One region of the Bacillus sp. DJP31 genome, then DNA from elsewhere that is predicted to be linked to it. Evidence: predicted binding sites of a transcription regulator. Region 1 holds the regulator's gene; the other holds the start of a gene.
What was found. The regulator LexA, encoded in region 1, represses DNA repair genes until DNA is damaged. The targets are predictions, from matches to a motif close to CGAACATATGTTCG.

Region 1 (7,406 bases):
GAATTTTTACCTATTGACCATCCCTTAGCAGAAATAGCTGCCCAAAAGGTATTAGATTACGAAGAGAATGAGTATTTTCCTGGCTATGTTAAGATTACGTATGATCAGCAAAGTATTCTATCCGATCAATATGAAACGGGAGATTTATTGGAGACGTGGGCCGATTTATCTTACATTGTTAAAGATCAAGCAGCGCAAGATGAGTATACTATTACCCTTTTAGATTATCCTAGTGACGTGTTCGTCCTTAAAAAAGACCAAGATCATCAATTTTATTTCGAAATAAAGGATCTGCTATTTTCTAATAAAGTAACAAGGTCACCAAGTATACCAAAAGAGGAGTTATTAGATTCAATCTTTAAGGGTTATAGAGATTTTATTGATTTTTGTAAAAGAGAGAGCTTGATTTTTAGTAAAGATACCCTTTACGATTCGTCTATAAAAAAATTGAATACAATCAGTAATATGAAAAAAAGCAAAGAATAGCATTCTTGGCGTCAGCTAGAATGATTGAAGAACAGTTTTTTGTCTAGGGTAACTTAGTCAAACTAAAAAGGTTTCTCAGTATAGGTTAAATTACTGAGGAACCTTTTTTATTAATACTCAATCAGTAAAAAGAAAACGGATGCATTAAGGATGGTTAACGACCTTGAAACACTATCACTAGTTCTCACATTCCGTCTCTTTGTTCAATTAGGGTATATTTTATTTTTTATAATAAAAAAACGTACCAGACTACACCTTGTTACAGTACGATTTATCAATTCCCAAAAGTATTCACCAAAATGATTACCAAATACTTTTACAAAAAAAAGAAAAGTATATAATTGGAAATAAAATACAGTCTGTGGCCCAAAATTACATGTATCTCGGCTAAACCCCAATATGAAATGAAATGTATTTCTAGTCATTTCAAGAATAAAAAACAATCCCATTTTACTAAGATGGGATTGTTTACTTTCACTTTTAGTCTCCAAACTCTATCATGATTGATTTACGTTTTATTGCTTTTTCAAAATTGGAATGGTTGAATTTTTAGAACCAGTGCTCAATTACTTTAAAGAACGATATCCTCATGCTCCGATTCATTATCCTTGCTGATATCCACTAAACAATAGGGGAGTGCTAACTACGCAAATTAATCACCAACTGCAATCATTTTAGAATGCATGTTGGTTGCCTTTTCGCATAGTACCAGTAATTTTCTAGTGAAGATTTTCACCTCTTCTTCTCTAAAATTATCGAGGATGTAATTACAATTATCTTTACTGATTATCCCACTAGCTCAGAATAAGTAGTCGTGTTGGTGTTTTTCTTTCTAAAAAGTGGTCAGGCAACCCTTAAATCAACCCCTATTCTAAAAAGCAACAAAGTTTTTCGAAAACAGATTTTCTATAGAAAATCCCAAATAGACACATATTTGACCTTTTCTTAAAAACAATTGGTGTCGGAGAATTTCGTTCTGAGTTAAACGAAACGGATAATCATATTATCTTTTATAATCCTTATTTCAGTAGCACCTAGAGTTGTAATAACATAAGAATCTAAAGAAGTTAAGGTGAAATTACGATCAACCTTAATGAGGTTCAATCAATTAGTAAATGCATTTATATATTTACATGTGATAAAACCTAACATAGACTTGACACTTTATCTTACATTGAATATAATAGCAGTATGAAACATAAGGAGGGTTTGAAGTGAGTGACAACATACGTCGTAATATGCCTTTATTCCCAATAGGGATCGTTATGAACTTGACTGAGTTGTCTGCTCGTCAAATCCGGTATTACGAAGAGCATGGGTTAGTGCAACCTGCTAGAACAGAAGGTAACCGTCGATTATATTCCTTTAATGATGTTGATAGACTGCTTGAGATTAAGGAATTGATTGATCAAGGCGTCAATATGGCGGGAATTAAAAAGGTTCTACAAGTTGTGATGCAGCTGGAAAGTCAAGAAGATTCTCGTGTTGAGGTTGTTCATAAGGAATTAAGTGATGTGGAACTTCGTAAGCTATTAAAGGCAGAGCTCATTCAGGCTGGACGATTTAATCGTACACCCTTGAGGCAACAAGGTGATATGTCGAGATTTTTTCATTAGAGATAGTGGTTCATAAACGAGGAGGAAATTAATATGACAAGATTTACAAGAGATGATATTTTTCGTATTACAAAGGAAGAAAATGTAAAGTATATTCGTTTGCAATTTACAGACTTACTTGGAATCATTAAAAACGTGGAAATACCTGTTAGTCAGCTTGAAAAAGCATTAGATAATAAAATGATGTTTGACGGATCTTCTATTGAAGGATTTGTCCGAATTGAAGAATCTGATATGTACTTATATCCTGACTTAGACACGTGGGTTGTATTCCCTTGGACAGCGGAAAAAGGAAAAGTGGCTAGATTAATTTGTGCCGTATATAATCCAGATGGTACTCCATTTGAAGGAGATCCTCGTAATAACCTAAAGCGTGTGCTTAAAGAAATGGAAGAGCTAGGATATACAGATTTCAACTTAGGGCCAGAGCCTGAATTCTTCTTGTTTAAATTAGATGAAAAGGGTGAACCAACTCTAGAACTAAATGATGCAGGTGGTTATTTCGACTTAGCACCAACTGATCTAGGTGAAAACTGCCGTCGTGATATCGTACTAGAACTTGAAGAAATGGGCTTCGAAGTGGAAGCTTCTCACCATGAAGTAGCACCAGGTCAACACGAAATTGATTTTAAATATGCAAATGCACTTAGAGCATGTGATGATATACAAACGTTCAAATTAGTAGTAAAAACAATTGCTCGTAAGCACGGATTACATGCAACATTCATGCCTAAACCTCTATTTGGAGTAAATGGTTCTGGAATGCATGCAAACGTTTCACTATTTAAAAATGGAGTAAACTCGTTCTTTGACCCGAATGGAGAATTGCAATTAAGTGATGACGCTCGTTACTTTATTGCAGGTATTCTAAAGCATGCACCTAATTTCACGGCAGTTACTAATCCAACAGTAAACTCGTATAAGCGTTTAGTTCCTGGCTATGAAGCACCATGTTATGTTGCTTGGTCTGCTCGTAACAGAAGTCCATTAATCCGCATTCCTTCTTCACGTGGCTTAAGTACACGTGTTGAGGTTCGTAGTGTAGACCCTGCTGCTAACCCTTACTTGGCAATGGCTGTTTTACTTGCTGCCGGTCTTGATGGAATTAAAAACAAGATTCAACCACCAAAGGCAATAGATCGTAACATCTATGTCATGAATAAAGAAGAGCGTCTAGCAAATGGAATTATTGATCTCCCAGCTACCCTTTTCCATGCTCTTGAAAACTTAAAAACGGATGAAATCATCAAATCCGCATTAGGGGCACATTTATTGGACCACTTTATTGAATCAAAAGAGATTGAGTGGGATATGTTCCGCACTCAAGTTCACCCTTGGGAACGCGAACAGTATATGTCGATTTATTAATAAAGATAAAAAATAGCCTTACTACCGAATTAGGTAGTAAGGCTATTTTATATCTGAAGATATATATATATGTGTAAGGAGCACCGGTGCAAGTGCTCCCAGGAGTTTCATAAGCCATTACGGATATTTAACTTTAATCTGTGTTTAAATGAACCGGTTCCGTATTAGTAACCGCCTCCAGCATAAGAAGCTCCAATTATTATTAAAAGGATGAATAAAACAACAATCAAAGCAAAGCCACTTCCATTTCCACCATTGTATCCCATATTCTCACCACCTTTTAACGAGGTATTATAGAATATGAATAAGGGGACATTTTCGAACTGGACAGCAATGGATTTTAGATAATTAAATTTGATTGGAATAGACTGAGTCGCATTAGAAACAAAAAAATGCATCTCAAATTGAGATGCTAATAGTCTCTTAATTAAATTTATTTAACACAGGAATAATTTGTTCGAAATTCGGTTTCACGATAAAATCCTTGGCACCTGCCTGCAACGCATCAATAATTAAAGTTTTTTGACCCAAAGCAGAGAACATAATAACGACTGCATCTGAATGATAATGGATAATTTGCTTTAGTGCCTGTAAGCCATTAATCTTAGGCATCGAAATGTCTAAAAGAAGAATGTCAGGATGATGTAACTTGTATTTTTCAAATGCTTCTTCACCATTTGAGGCTTCCGATATAATTACGTATCCATTTCGCTCTAAAATACTTTTAATCCTGGTCCTCATAAACAAGGAATCATCTGCAATAAGTACGGTTTTATTCATTTTGATTCCTTTCACTAATGTTATAGGCAAATTAGGAAAGGGATATTTACAACTCTACTAACAAAGTGCAGCTCGGCTACCATGGCAATATGCTTTAGGTCTGTTGCTTTGCGTCTCTTACTTTCGTAAAATTTCCCTATGTTTATAGTAACATATGAGAATTGTAGAAGTGAATAGGAGTTAGTTGGAAATAGTGACATGACATGTATTAGTGAATGAGAGAGTCTGCACTAAAAGTAGGGTAAGATAAGGGGGAACAAAAAAGTCTAGGCTAGGTAGCCAAGACTTTTTAAGGTAATAGATATGATATACTATCTGCTTGAAGCTTCTCTGACCGTCATACCCCTTAATGAAGAGTCCGGTAAACACCAATTACTTTTCCTAGGATTGATACTTCTTTAAGAATGATCGGCTCAAGCGTAGAGTTCTCAGGCTGTAAGCGGAAATAGTCCTTTTCTTTAAAGAATCGCTTAACCGTTGCTTCATCCTCATCAGTCATCGCAACGACAATGTCTCCATTGTTTGCAGTGCTTTGCTGGCGAACAAGAACAAGGTCTCCATCGAAGATGCCTGCTTCTATCATGCTATCTCCCATTATCTCAAGCATGAATACATTATCATCTGGTGAAACGTAACGATCAGGAATAGGGAAATAGTCGTCTACGTTTTCAATGGCAGTAATTGGCTGACCAGCGGTTACTTTTCCTACGATTGGAACATTAATAATTGAACCGCTATAAGAAGGCTGAACAACCCCCTGATCCAATATTTCAATAGCTCTTGGTTTAGTAGGATCACGTCTTATTAAACCTTTACTCTCTAATCTTGCTAAATGACCGTGAACAGTTGAACTTGAAGCTAATCCTACCGCTTCACCAATTTCACGAACGGAAGGTGGATAACCTTTTAGTTTTACTTCCTTTTTAATAAACTCTAGGATATCATGCTGACGTTTTGATAGTTTCTTCATCATTAGTAAACACCTCTTTGTCTCCATATTATTACATTCATTATAACATGTACCAAAAAAATACACAAACATAAGTTCGAAAAAACCACTTGACTAAAACACTTGTTCGTAATATCATTATACTAAAGGCGAACAAATATTCTAGTGCGGAGGGTTATTAATGAAAATCAAACTTATGAATCTATCTTTTTACATAGCATTTATTCTTTCAATTCTAGTTGTGTTTTTCTTTGCTTATTTATCAGGTGATGCAAAAAATGATCAATATGTACAAATTGAGGTTTCAACAAATGACACAATCTGGGATTTGGCAGAAAAATACGCATCGCAGCATTCCTTAACATATGCACAATTCATTCACTGGGTTGAATATGAAAATAGAATCAATGCTGACGAAGTGAAGGCAGGATTAAAGATCAAGATACCGGTAAAGAAACATAACATAGAAGATTCTATGATTTTAGTTGCAGATGGAGAATTATAATAGAATGAATGCCGTAATCTACTCTAGAGTTAGTACCACTAAAGAATCACAAGAATCTTCATTAAACAGACAAGAAGAAGAGCTCATAAAATCAGCAGCTAAAAACAACTTTCTAATTATTCGTTCCATAAAAGAAAAGGCAAGTGGTTACGATGTTGACCGGGACGGAATTTTAGAAATAATGGAGCTAATTAAAGTAAAGGATATAAATGTACTACTCATCCAAGATGAAACTAGACTCGGTCGTGGAAATGCAAAGCTTGCTCTATTCCACCTTTTTTTTAAAGAGAATATTAAAGTGTACACTGCTATTAACGATGGTGAAATAGAATTATCTGCAGGGGATTCAATGGTATTAAATATTGTATCTGTAGTTGAGGAGTTTCAACGGACCATACAAAATCTTAAAATTAAGCGAGGCGTGAAACGAGCGATGGATCATGGGTATACACCTTCCAATAACTTTACAAATCACAAAGGAGGCCCTGGAAGGGGGAAGTTAGATTTACCCGTAGAGGAAATAATAAGACTTAGAGCAAATGATTTAACATTCTCTGAGATTGCTGTAACATTAAAAGGTCTTGGTTACCTTACTTCAAAGGCTACTATACATAGGCGTTATAAAGAATATATGAAGGAATTAGAGTAACCTGCTTGATACAAGCAGGTTCTTCTTGTATTATACGATTATGTTTAAGTCAGTAGCAAAGGAGTATACTAACGATGTTATCACAGGAAAAAATGGCAAGAATTAATCATCTTTCAAAAAAAGCAAAAGAAATTGGATTAACTGAAGAAGAAAAGAGCGAACAAAAACTGCTTAGAGTAGAATATATTAAAACCTTTCGAGGACAGATGGTTGAGCATTTACATGCTATAAAAGTTGTTGACCCAAATGGAAATGATGTGACTCCAAAAAAGTTGAGACAGAGTAAAGATCAAAGGAAAAAATTACATTAGACTTACGGATTCTAGTTGTCTAAATAATCGTTACAAGTTAAGCTAGTTTATACATAATTCAATAAATTACACTTATATACTTTAAAAAAGAAAGGTTGATACATTAAATGGAAAATATCGCTAAATTATCTGTTGATGCAATAAGAACACTTTCAATTGATGCAATTGATAGAGCAAATTCAGGCCATCCTGGAATGCCAATGGGTGCTGCTCCAATGGCATACACACTATGGACGAAATTCATGAATCATAACCCCAAAAACCATGAATGGTTTAATCGAGATCGCTTTGTATTATCGGCTGGTCATGGATCTATGCTACTTTATAGCTTATTGCACATTTCTGGATATGATTTGTCCATAGATGATATAAAAAACTTCCGACAGTGGGGGAGTAAGACTCCAGGTCACCCTGAGTATAGACATACACCAGGCGTTGATGCCACAACTGGACCACTAGGACAAGGGATAGCCATGGCTGTTGGTATGGCCATGGCAGAACGTCATATGGCCGGAAAGTATAATCAAGAGGGCTTTGAAATAGTTGACCACCATACATACTCTATTTGTGGAGATGGTGATTTAATGGAAGGAGTCTCAGCTGAGGCTGCATCATTAGCTGCTCATCTTCGTCTAGGAAAGCTTGTTGTACTGTATGATTCGAATGATATCTCTTTAGATGGTGATCTTGATCGTGCTTTTAGTGAAAGTGTACAAGGACGATTTGTGGCTTATGGATGGCA
Region 2 (7,406 bases), on a different contig from region 1:
TAGAACTGGCTTTAAATAACGGCCTGTGTAGGACGCTTCTACTTTTACGATGTCTTCTGGAGTTCCAGTGGCAACAATGGTACCACCTTTATCTCCGCCCTCAGGACCAAGATCGACAAGGTAGTCTGCTGTTTTGATTACGTCAAGGTTATGTTCAATGACTAATACCGTGTCCCCGTTATCAACTAAGCGTTGAAGTACTTCAAGTAAACGAGCAATGTCATGTACATGAAGTCCTGTGGTCGGCTCATCCAGAATGTACATCGATCTTCCCGTTGAACGCCTGTGAAGTTCGGATGCAAGCTTCACACGTTGTGCCTCTCCACCTGAAAGGGTGGTTGCAGGCTGACCGAGTGTTATATATCCAAGACCAACATCAAAAATAGTTTGCAGCTTTCGACTAATCTTAGGAATGTTGATGAAATACTCAAGCGCGTCCTCGACTGTCATTTCTAAAACATCTGAAATGTTTCTGTCTTTGTATTTCACTTCTAATGTTTCTCGGTTGTAGCGTTTTCCATGGCAAATCTCACAAGGTACATACACATCTGGAAGGAAGTGCATTTCAATCTTTATGATTCCGTCACCACGGCAGGCTTCACATCTTCCACCCTTTACATTGAAACTGAATCTACCTTTTTTATAACCTCGAACCTTGGCTTCATTTGTTGTTGAAAACACATCACGAATATCATCAAAGACACCCGTATAGGTTGCTGGGTTTGAGCGAGGCGTTCTCCCGATTGGTGATTGATCAATTTCAATGACTTTTTCTAATTGTTCAATTCCCTTTACTTCTTTATGCTCACCGGGTCTAACCTTGGATTTGTTGAGTTTCTGGGCAAGAGATTTGTAGAGAATTTCATTAATCAACGTACTTTTCCCTGATCCTGAAACTCCCGTTACCGCAATAAAGGTTCCTAAAGGAAATTTGGCTTTCACATTTTTTAAATTATTTTCCTTAGCACCTGTTACTTCCAAGAAACGACCATCTGGTTTTCTACGTTCTGCGGGTAGTGGAATAAATCTCTTTCCTGACAGATATTCCCCTGTTAAGGATTTTGGATCATTCATGACTTCTTGGGGTGTGCCCGCTGAAATAATTTCTCCTCCGTGTACACCAGCACCCGGACCTATATCAATTAGATAATCCGCAGCCATCATCGTATCCTCATCATGTTCAACGACGATTAAGGTGTTTCCAATGTCTCGCATACTGTGTAGGGTATGGATCAGTCTGTCATTGTCTCGTTGATGAAGTCCAATTGAAGGCTCATCTAATATGTATAAGACCCCTGTTAAACGAGAACCAATTTGCGTTGCTAAACGAATTCGTTGGGCTTCCCCACCTGAAAGTGTACCCGCTGCTCGGCTCATGGATAAGTAATCTAATCCAACATTAATCAAGAAGCCAAGACGTTCCCGAATCTCGCTGATGATCATTTGAGCTATTTTCGCTTCTTTTTCAGATAAATTTAAGTTGGTAATATAATTGTAGGCTTCGGTAACCGAATAGTTGGTGACATGACCCACATGGTGCCCATCAATAAAAACAGCTAAGCTTTCCTTTTTTAGACGATGACCTTCGCAGGTAGGACAAGGCTGCTGTGCCATATACTTTTCCATCTGTTCTCGTATATAGTCAGAGCTCGTATCACGATAACGCCGTTCAACGTTTGCGATAATTCCTTCAAATTCAACATTATTTTCACGGATTTGTCCAAAATCATTTTCATAGCGGAAGTAAATTTCTTCTCCGTTGCTACCATACATGATCCGATCCATTAAATGTTTCGGGATATCCTTTACTGGAATGTCCATATCAATTCCGTAATGATTACAAATGGACTCTAGCAGCTGAGGATAATATTGAGAGCTTGTGGGCTGCCAAGGTGCGATCGCGTGCTTCTTTAAAGAAACATCCCAATCTGGAATAACAAGCTCAAGGTCAACTTCAAGCTTGGATCCAAGTCCATCACAGCCTTGGCAAGCACCGAACGGGCTATTAAAGGAAAACATTCTTGGCTCTAGTTCACCAATCGAGAACCCGCAATGTGGACAAGCATGATGCTCACTGAAAAGAAGCTCTTCTCCTTTATCCATTTCATGGACCATAACTTTTCCATCACCTAATCGAAGGGCTGTTTCAATAGAATCAGACAGACGGGCAGAAATTCCATCCTTCACAACGATTCGGTCCACAACCACCTCGATTGAATGCTTCTTGTTTTTTTCTAACTCAATGTCGTCGGCAATTTCTAGCATTTCTCCGTCAACACGAACACGAACAAAGCCTTGCTTTTTAATATCTTCTAAGACCTTTACGTGTGTTCCCTTTCGACCACTCACCATCGGGGCTAATATTTGAAGCTTTGTCCTCTCAGGGTATTCAAGGATTCGGTCCACCATTTGTTGGATTGTTTGAGAAGTAATTTCGACACCATGCAAGGGGCAAATGGGTCTTCCAACACGCGCAAATAGTAGACGCAGATAATCGTAAATTTCCGTAACAGTTCCGACAGTCGATCTAGGATTACGACTGGTTGTTTTTTGGTCAATTGAAATAGCAGGTGATAAGCCTTCAATTGCATCTACATCAGGCTTGTCCATTTGACCTAGAAATTGTCTTGCGTAGGCGGATAACGATTCCACGTAACGTCGTTGCCCTTCCGCATAAATGGTATCGAACGCTAATGAAGATTTCCCAGAACCAGATAAACCTGTGATGACCACAAGCTTATCTCTCGGAATGGTGACATCTATGTTTTTTAAATTGTGAGCTCTGGCTCCCTTTACTACAATCTTATCCATTGCCATTTGTTATTTTCCTTCCGCTTTCAGTTCTAATAGAAGATCACGTAGCTCGGCTGCTCTCTCAAAATCAAGGGCCTTAGCCGCTTCCTTCATTTCTATCTCTAGGCTAGCAAACAGTTTCTTTCTTTCTGTCTTTGAGAGCTTCGCGAATGAAGGTTTTACATCATACTCTTCCTCTGACTCGGCCGCGACAGTCGCTCGAATAATATCACGTATTTTCTTTTGAATGGTTGTTGGTGTGATCCCATGCTCTTGATTGTAAGCAGCCTGAATCTCACGACGTTCCCTTGTTACATTGATGGCAATTTCCATCGAGTTCGTAATCTTATCGGCATACATAATGACATGACCATTTGAATTTCGGGCGGCACGTCCTGTTGTCTGAATTAAGGAACGCTCTGAACGTAAGAATCCCTCTTTGTCCGCATCAAGAATAGCTACGAGTGAAACCTCTGGGAGATCTAGACCCTCTCTCAAAAGGTTGATTCCGATTAATACATCATACTTTCCTAATCGTAAATCTCTAATAATTTCGATTCGTTCCAACGTCTTAATTTCCGAATGGAGGTAATTAACCTTAATCCCTAGTTCCTTCAGGTAATTTGTTAAGTCCTCTGACATTCTCTTCGTTAACGTCGTGATGAGAACTCGTTCATTCCGTTCAACACGAAGATGTATTTCTCCAAGCAAGTCATCTATTTGCCCTTTAATTGGGCGGATCTCAATTGTTGGGTCGAGCAATCCAGTCGGACGGATAATCTGATGAACCATTTCAGGAGTATGCTCGATCTCAAAAGGACCCGGTGTTGCAGATACAAAGACTATTTGATTAATATGCTTTTCAAATTCATCAAAGGTTAACGGACGATTATCTAAGGCAGATGGTAAACGGAAGCCATGTTCAACGAGTACTGATTTTCGAGCCTTATCTCCGTTAAACATTCCTCGAATTTGAGGAAGAGTGACATGTGATTCATCCACCACAATGAGAAAATCCCTTGGAAAGAAATCAATGAGTGTATAGGGTGTTGAGCCTGATGGACGAAGCGTTAAGTGCCTTGAATAGTTCTCGATCCCCGAGCAAAAACCTACTTCTCTCATCATTTCTAAGTCATAACGAGTACGTTGCTCTAACCTTTGTGCTTCCAGTAACTTATTGTTCTCACGCATTTCTGCAAGTGTTACTTCTAATTCTGCCTCTATATTCTCAATCGCTACTTTCATCTTTTCTTCCCTCGTAACGAAGTGGGAGCGCGGGAAGATTGCCACATGCTCGCGGTCTGCAAGAATCTCTCCAGTTAAGGCATTCACTTCTCGAATTCGGTCGATCTCATCGCCGAAAAACTCAATACGAATACAGTGTTCGTCTCTTGATGCTGGAAAAATTTCCACGACATCACCACGAACACGGAACGTTCCACGTGCGAAATCAATGTCGTTCCTTGTGTATTGTATATCAATTAGATTGTGTAGTAATTGGTTCCGTTCCTTCTCCATACCCGTTCTAAGTGACAAAACGAGCTCTCGGTATTCTTCAGGAGAACCTAATCCATAAATACATGACACACTGGCAATGATAATAACATCATTTCGTTCAATTAAAGCTGATGTGGCCGAGTGTCGTAGCTTATCAATCTCGTCATTTATGGATGAATCCTTTTCAATAAATGTGTCTGTTTGTGGGACATAGGCTTCCGGTTGAAAATAATCGTAATAACTAACGAAGTATTCAACAGAATTATTTGGAAAGAATTCTTTAAATTCGCTATAGAGCTGGCCTGCTAGTGTTTTATTATGAGCAATGACCAAAGTTGGCTTATTAATTTCTTTTATGACATTTGAAATCGTAAATGTCTTTCCTGTTCCAGTTGCCCCGAGTAGCGTCTGGTATCTTTCATTATTATGAATTCCTTCAACAATCCTTTGTATCGCCTTTGGCTGATCTCCTTGTGGAGAATAGCCTGAGACTAATTCGAACTGATTTTCCAAACGGAAGCCTCCTGTCAATAAATAATATCTGTATCCTATTGTATCAATTAGTTTATAAAGAAATCAAGAAATATGCGAACGAATATTCGATTGTTTTTTCTGAACTTTTTGCTAGTTTAGTCGTAGCCTAGAGTTGTGATGTTTTTTACCGAACAAAAAAAGTCCACCCTATAAGGATAGACCTAAAACTTGTTATTTATGATAATTGAAACCATTGTTCTTCCTTATTTTAGCGAATGCAAAGATAGCAAGAATTTCGAAGAAGAATAACGACACAAAAATGGTCAATAAATTGGAATGAGGACGGCTAGAACTCTCTTCTCCAGCAAATCCCATTCCATCGTGAATCCATATATTATCCATCTCGTTCGTTTTCTTTTCTTCATTTTGAGGCTCTTCTACTGTTATTGTTTTCTCCACAGGTTTCTCTACCTTGGGTACCATGCTCGGATCAAAGTTCTCAAAACCATAATCAAATAATGCCATCGTGTCTTCATATTGTCCGTTTTTAGTAGTAGAATTTAACGTGACAGCTATGAGTTTCGTTTCTCCTCTTTGAGCCGCAGTCACAAGGGTAAAACCTGATTGATTGACAAATCCATTTTTCCCTCCGATAATTCCATCATAGGGAATTTCTCGCAATAGTCTATGATGGTTATAAAGCGTGGTATCCCAACTCTCACCTTTCCACGGCAGGGATTGCGTACTAATGATTCCAGTAAAAACCTCATTATTTAGGGCATATTTCGTTATTTTAGCCATATCAAGGGCTGTTGTATAATGGTTTTCATCGAAAAGTCCATGTGGATTTTTAAAGGAAGTATTCGTCACACCTACTTTTTCTTTTACAAATGAATTCATTCTGTCTGCAAACCCTTCAACAGAACCATCCATATGCTCGGCAATGGCTACTCCTGCATCATTTCCGGAATTAATCAGCAGTCCCTGTAGAAGCTTGATTAAAGGAACGACTTCGCCTTCTTCCAAATAAACCCTCGTTCCATCTACATTGCGGGCATTTTCACTTACCACGACAAGGTCCTCTGGATTTCCTTCTTCCAAAGCGACAATCGCCGTCACGATCTTCGTAATACTTGCTGGATACATTTTATGTTCACTATTCTTTTCATATATTACAAAGCCACTCTTGGCATCTATTACTATCGCACTCTCACTAGCAAGGTTTATATTCGTTTTTTCTTCTGCAGAAGCAGATGAAGTCCAACTGAATTGGAATAATAGGATGACTAAAATAATCATTTTGATATTCTTCATAGTACCCTCCAGCTTCATTTCAATACACATACGATACCATATATTCGAATGAAGGAGAGTGTTTCTGACTGTAAATGATACGTTGTAATTTTTGACAAATAGTAATAATACTAACCTACTTACAGCTTCTTTCCTATTAAACTATGAAGTGACATCCCAATAACGACTAGAACCATTCCAACCAGAGACACAATTGAAGGCAAGGGAATCGATAGAAAAAACATCTCTCCAACCATTGCAAAAATAAGTTGTGTCGATTGAGTCGACTCAACTGCTGCTAGCTTTCCGTTATCATCTTTCACCAACTCGGTTGCGTAAAAGAAAAGCAAGGTGGCGATTACTCCAGAAGAAATCGCTATAACCAAGGACTGTACCAATTGGTCAGTGCTTGGTGCTCCGACCGTTATCTGTCCGATAGTTGCCAATACAATCCATATTGGCAACGAAGCTAGTGTCATCCCTAGCACCCGCTGAAATGTATCAAGCTTTCCCGTGTACAACACCATCATTTTTCGATTTCCAAGTGGATAAGCGAAGGCTGCTAGTATGACTGGCAGTACCCCCGTTAGAAAAAGCTGAAGAGACAATCCACCCTCTGCATTCTCCAATTGGATAATTAAAATACCAAATAGAATAATAAAAGAGAACAGTAAGCTTTTAAAAGGAATACGACTGCGATTACCATCAGCCCCGAGAAAAAGAGGAGTTAATAGAATACCGGCAATAATTGTAAACTGCCAAGTTCCCGCTATAAGCCAGCCGGGTCCCGATGCTGCAGCGTAGGTGATGGGCCCGTAAAACAAACCGAATCCCACAAAGCTCCAAAGTAACCAGGGTAATGGCTTTTTCAACATTTCCTTTAAAAGTTCCAAAAGATTTCCTCGCATGAATACGATGAGAACTAGAAATGGTACCATGAAAAAATAACGAAGCGAAGAGCTCCAAAGCCAGCTTCCGCCTGAAAGCTCCATTGACCGATTTAATATAAATGTAATAGCGAAAAAAACAGAAGATAAAATACCAATCAGAATTGCTTTCATAAGAGACTCTCCTTTAAGATGACAGATCTATATCTTCCATTATATGAATTTAATTGGGATGTAATATATTGAAGATGAACTTTAGGGGAGTTAAAACCACACTCTGTCCTCTTTTTGTTATTTGATTTTAGGTGAGACTAGGCACTTTAATCTGAGCATGATAGGTTTAAGAAACAAGATAAAAAAACAAAGGCCCACGCGAAATACCATCGCATAAAGCCTTTTTAACTCTTACTATCCTAAATTACTTAATCCATACATTTCCGGAAACATACTAAGCTGTTGTAC

Region 2: the regulator LexA is predicted to act here: its motif matches at 4,879-4,892, upstream of uvrB (excinuclease ABC subunit UvrB).

What each region holds. Positions count from the first base shown of each region.
Region 1 covers NZ_JBMERO010000001.1:154,000-161,405, reverse strand. The annotation lists gene ACOI1C_RS00870 (hypothetical protein) at 1-486, shown strand, start outside; gene ACOI1C_RS00865 (MerR family transcriptional regulator) at 1,701-2,102, shown strand; gene glnA (type I glutamate--ammonia ligase) at 2,136-3,470, shown strand; gene ACOI1C_RS00855 (YjcZ family sporulation protein) at 3,635-3,736, opposite strand; gene ACOI1C_RS00850 (response regulator) at 3,894-4,250, opposite strand; cyclic di-GMP riboswitch class I at 4,314-4,397, opposite strand; gene lexA (transcriptional repressor LexA) at 4,597-5,220, opposite strand; gene yneA (cell division suppressor protein YneA) at 5,381-5,704, shown strand; gene ACOI1C_RS00835 (YneB family resolvase-like protein) at 5,709-6,353, shown strand; gene ACOI1C_RS00830 (DUF896 domain-containing protein) at 6,428-6,664, shown strand; gene tkt (transketolase) at 6,772-7,406, shown strand, end outside.
Region 2 covers NZ_JBMERO010000012.1:124,451-131,856, forward strand. The annotation lists gene uvrA (excinuclease ABC subunit UvrA) at 1-2,817, opposite strand, end outside; gene uvrB (excinuclease ABC subunit UvrB) at 2,821-4,803, opposite strand; gene ACOI1C_RS13090 (D-alanyl-D-alanine carboxypeptidase family protein) at 4,996-6,078, opposite strand; gene ACOI1C_RS13095 (multidrug resistance efflux transporter family protein) at 6,198-7,118, opposite strand; gene ACOI1C_RS13100 (M48 family metallopeptidase) at 7,353-7,406, opposite strand, start outside.